2 regions of the Cutibacterium equinum genome follow, and region 2 is predicted to be linked to the other one. Evidence: predicted binding sites of a transcription regulator. Region 2 holds the regulator's gene; the other holds the start of a gene.
The links. Region 2 encodes HrcA, which represses chaperone genes, less so after heat shock. Its sites were predicted from a motif close to TTGGCACTCGNNNNNNNCGAGTGCCAA; they were not measured.

Region 1 (2,199 bases), 880 kb from region 2:
TGCGGCGGTCACCGAAGGCCGGAGCCTTGACGGCCACCGAGTTGAAGGTGCCGCGGATTTTGTTGACCACGAGGGTGCTCAGGGCCTCCCCGTCGACGTCCTCAGCCACGATGAACAGGCTGCCGTGGGCGGCGATGACCTTCTCCAACAGCGGGAGCAGGTCGTTCATCGAGGAGATCTTGCCGGAGTGGATGAGGATGTAAGGATCCTCGATCACGGCCTCCATGCGGTCCTGGTCGGTGACCATGTAGGGCGACAGGTAGCCCTTGTCGAACTGCATGCCCTCGGTGAAGTCGAGCTCAGTGCCGAAGGTCTGGGACTCGTCGACGGTGATGACGCCGTCCTTGCCAACCTTGTCGAAAGCCTCGGCAATGAGGGAGCCGATGTTCTCGTCACGGCTGGAGATGGTGGCGACGCTGGCCATGTCCGAGGTGGTGTCGATGGCGCGCGAGATGGAGCGAAGCTCCTCCACGACGGCGTCGACGGCCTTCTCGATACCGCGCTTGAGGCCAACCGGGTTAGCCCCGGAAGCCACGGCGCGCAGACCCTCGTGGACGAGAGCCTGGGCGAGCACGGTCGCGGTGGTGGTGCCATCACCGGCCACGTCGTTGGTCTTGGTGGCGACCTCCTTGGCGAGCTGGGCGCCGAGGTTCTCGTAAGGATCGGTGAGGTCGACCTCCTTGGCGACGGTCACGCCGTCGTTGGTGATGGTCGGGGCTCCCCACTTCTTGTCGAGAACGACGTAGCGGCCCTTGGGGCCGAGGGTCACCTTGACGGTGTTGGCGAGGGTGTCGACACCGCGCTCGAGGGAGCGACGGGCCTCCTCGTCAAACTGAAGCTGCTTGGCTGCCATGTATCAGCGCCTCACTTCTCGACGACGGCGAGAATGTCGCGGGCGTTGAGGAGCAGGTACTCCTGGCCGTCGTACTTGACCTCGGTGCCGCCGTACTTGGAGAAGATGACGACGTCACCCTCCTTGACGTCCATGGGGACGCGGGTGCCCTTGTCGTCAACGCGACCGGGGCCAGCGGAGATGACCTTGCCCTCCTGCGGCTTTTCCTTGGCGGTGTCCGGAATGACGAGTCCGGAAGCGGTGGTCTGCTCGGCCTCGAGAGGCTGGACGAGGACGCGGTCCTCGAGCGGCTTGATCGTGGTTGCCACGTCAAGACCCCTTTCTACTGAAGACGGATTGTGTCGTTGTCTCTCGCCAGGGGTTGCGAGCCCCGAGCGCGACGAACCCTCGGCGTCGCGGGTGCTTCAGGTCCGTTGGCACACTCACCACGAGAGTGCCAACCACGAAAATACACCCGTGATTGGCACTCAGGCAACGGGAGTGCCAGAAATTGACCCTCAAATCTGGGTAGATGTCAGTTGGGGTCAGGGCTTCTTCCAGAAGTCATCGGGGTGCGAGGGTGGGCGCTGAGCCGGATTGGGGCCGGGTTGAGGAGCTCCGGTGCCATTCCCTGGGGCATGTCCCCACGGCTGACCCGGCTGAGACTGAGGCTGGCCCGGCTGAGCCTGAGACTGACCAGGCTGGGGCTGGCCCGGCTGGCCCGGCTGAGCCTGAGACTGACCAGGCTGGGGCTGGCCCGGCTGACCCGGCTGGGGCTGGTTCGTGTAGGGCTGGGGCTGACCCGGGTTCGGATAGGGCGGCTGCTGCCCCTGGGGGTTGCCCTGATAGGGCTGACCCGGGTGGTTGTTCCACTGCTCCTGCTGACCCTGAGGCTGTCCGGGGTATTGCATCGCCCACGAGGGGTCACCGTTACCGGGCTGGCTCCCCTTGGCGCCCTTTTTCTTCTTGACCACGACAGCCACGACCACTCCGATGATCGCCAATGCTGCTACCGCAACGACGATCCAGACCCACATCGGCACACCGCCGTCGCGCTCGGCGGTGGCGCTGAGACCCTCATCGGAGAACATGTCCTTGGGATCGACCCAGGTGACGGTGCGCCCGTCAACCTTGCTCGACCCCGAGTGGCTCAACACCTTGCCGGGGAAGGTGACGGAAATCTTGAAGTCGGTGAGCATGCTCGCGCTGAGGGACTCGCCCGAGCCAAAGGGATTGTTGGAACCACCTGAGTCACTGAGAGTGCCCGAGTCCATCTTGAATGTCACCTTGTCCTTGTCGAAGGTGATCTCGGTGTCCTCGCTATTCTCGGTGAAATCTGCTGCCGTCCCATCGGCAGAGAAGGTGCA
Region 2 (2,199 bases):
CCACGCCATCGGTGCCCGTGATGACCGCGTCAATGGCGCGCGGCCAGCCTCGCACATCGGTTGTCTCGTCGGACTGTGGTGGCCCGGCGGTCTCGACCAGATCCCCGACGAAGGTCACCTTCTCCTCGCGGATGATGACGACGAGGTCCCCGTCGGTGTGTCCAGGGCCCGGGTGAATGACCTCGGCGCCGAGACCACCCAGATCGACATAGGCCATCAGGGCGATGGGGTGGTCAACACGCAGGCCGGGGCAGTGAGCCACCGCAGCCTCGTGCATCCAGCTCTGGGCCCCATCAATTCCTGCAAGTCCGCCACTGTGGTCATCGTGGTGGTGGGTGACGACGACCCGATCGACCGGGCGGCCCAGCATGGCTGCTGCCGACATTGCCAGGCGTGCCCCCTGCTCAGGAGAGGATCCAGTGTCGATGAGGAGAACGTGATCGTCGCCGGCCACCAATCCACAGGTGACGGTTTCCGGTTCGATCGTCGTCGTCCACACTCTGGCCGTCAGAGCGGTCCACTCGGGATTCTGGGGATTGGTCGACATGGCCACCAGTGTGGCACGTCTGGGGAAATGCGCTGCCAGCGAGAGAAGCAGAAGGATTCCAGACGAACGCGATAAAGTGGCACTCGGCACCTGAGAGTGCCAAAGTGAGGCTTGTACCCGATGAGGTCGCGTGAGGAGGGATTGTGCTCGACGACCGCAAGCTCGACGTGCTCAAGGCCATCGTCACCGACTATGTCTCCAGCAAGGAGCCGGTGGGCTCCAAAGCCCTGGTGGAACGTCACGGCCTGGGGGTGTCCCCGGCAACAGTGCGTAATGACATGGCTGTGCTGGAGGAGGAAGGCTACATCACCCACCCTCACACCAGCGCCGGTCGTATCCCGACTGACAAGGGGTATCGCCTCTTCGTTGACCGAATCGCCACCGTCAAGCCGCTGTCTGGGCCAGAGCGTCGAGCCATCCATGCCTTCATGAGCGGGGCCGTCGACCTTGATGACATCGTGCGCCGCACGGTGCGACTTCTCGCCCAGATCACCCACCAGGTGGCGATCATGCAATACCCGGTGGCGACGACGGCCACGATCCGTCACCTCGAACTGGTGAGCCTGTCGACCGACCGCGTCCTCATCGTCGTCATCATGTCGTCGGGGTCGGTGGAGCAGCGGATCGTGGAGCTTCCCGGCCACGACGAGCAGAATCTTGCTGGGCTTCGCACCAGGCTCAACGAGGCCCTCGTCGGCCTGACGGTTGCACAGGCCGCTGACTCCCTCAATCGGCTTCTTGACGAGTTCGACGAGTTCGGACCAGCCGAGAGCCAGCACGCAACCTCGGTCGTCGCGACTGTCCTGGAAATCCTCGCCGTCGATCCGTCCGCCCGTGTGGTCGTCGCCGGAGTTCCCAATCTCACCGCGTTCGGTGCACAGTGGGAGACGATGGTGCGTCCGGTCCTGGAAGCCCTCGAGGAGCAGGTCGTCCTCATGCGACTGCTCGGCGAGGTCACCGCCGGGGAAGCCGGCGAGGTCACGGTGCGTATTGGTGCCGAGAACACTGACGTGCCCTTCCAGTCCACCTCATTGGTGGCAAGCACATACGGTCCTGACGATGCCCTGTCAAGCCTCGGTGTCGTCGGACCCACCCGAATGGACTACCCCTCAACCATGGCAGCCGTGCGAGCCGTGGCCTGTTATGTGGGCCGGTTCCTGGCAGAAGGATGATCCTTGAGCAACGACTATTACGAGATTCTCGGCGTTTCCCGGGATGCCAGTTCCGACGACATCAAGAAGGCTTATCGCCGCAAGGCCATGAAACTTCACCCCGATGTCGCTGGGCCGGGATCGGAGGACGAGTTCAAGAAGGTCCAGGAAGCCTATGAGGTGCTCCAGGACCCGCAGAAGCGCGCCGTCTTCGACCGTGGCGGAGACCCGAACGCCCGCATGGGTGGATTCGGCGAGGGCGGATTCAGCACTGCCGGATTCGACTTCACCAACCTCGTGGACGCCATGTTCGGTGGCGGAACCTCCTTTGGTGGTGGCGGACGTGGGCCCCGCTCCCGGACCCGACGCGGCCAGGACGCCTTGGTGCGGATGCGCCTGAGCTTGGCTGAGGCGGTGTTCGGCGTCACCAAACCGCTGGACGTCGACACCGCGGTGGTGTGTCCGAAGTGTCAAGGTAAGGGAGCACAGTCCGGCTCGGAG

Region 1: groES (co-chaperone GroES) is a predicted target of HrcA. The motif match lies at 1,314-1,340, and genes of this name have one in related genera.

The regions. Positions count from the first base shown of each region.
Region 1 covers NZ_CP115668.1:1,771,135-1,773,333, forward strand. The annotation lists gene groL (chaperonin GroEL) at 1-853, opposite strand, end outside; gene groES (co-chaperone GroES) at 865-1,161, opposite strand; gene O6R08_RS08065 (LppM family (lipo)protein) at 1,378-2,199, opposite strand, start outside.
Region 2 covers NZ_CP115668.1:894,697-896,895, forward strand. The annotation lists gene O6R08_RS04085 (MBL fold metallo-hydrolase) at 1-547, opposite strand, end outside; gene hrcA (heat-inducible transcriptional repressor HrcA) at 691-1,719, shown strand; gene dnaJ (molecular chaperone DnaJ) at 1,723-2,199, shown strand, end outside.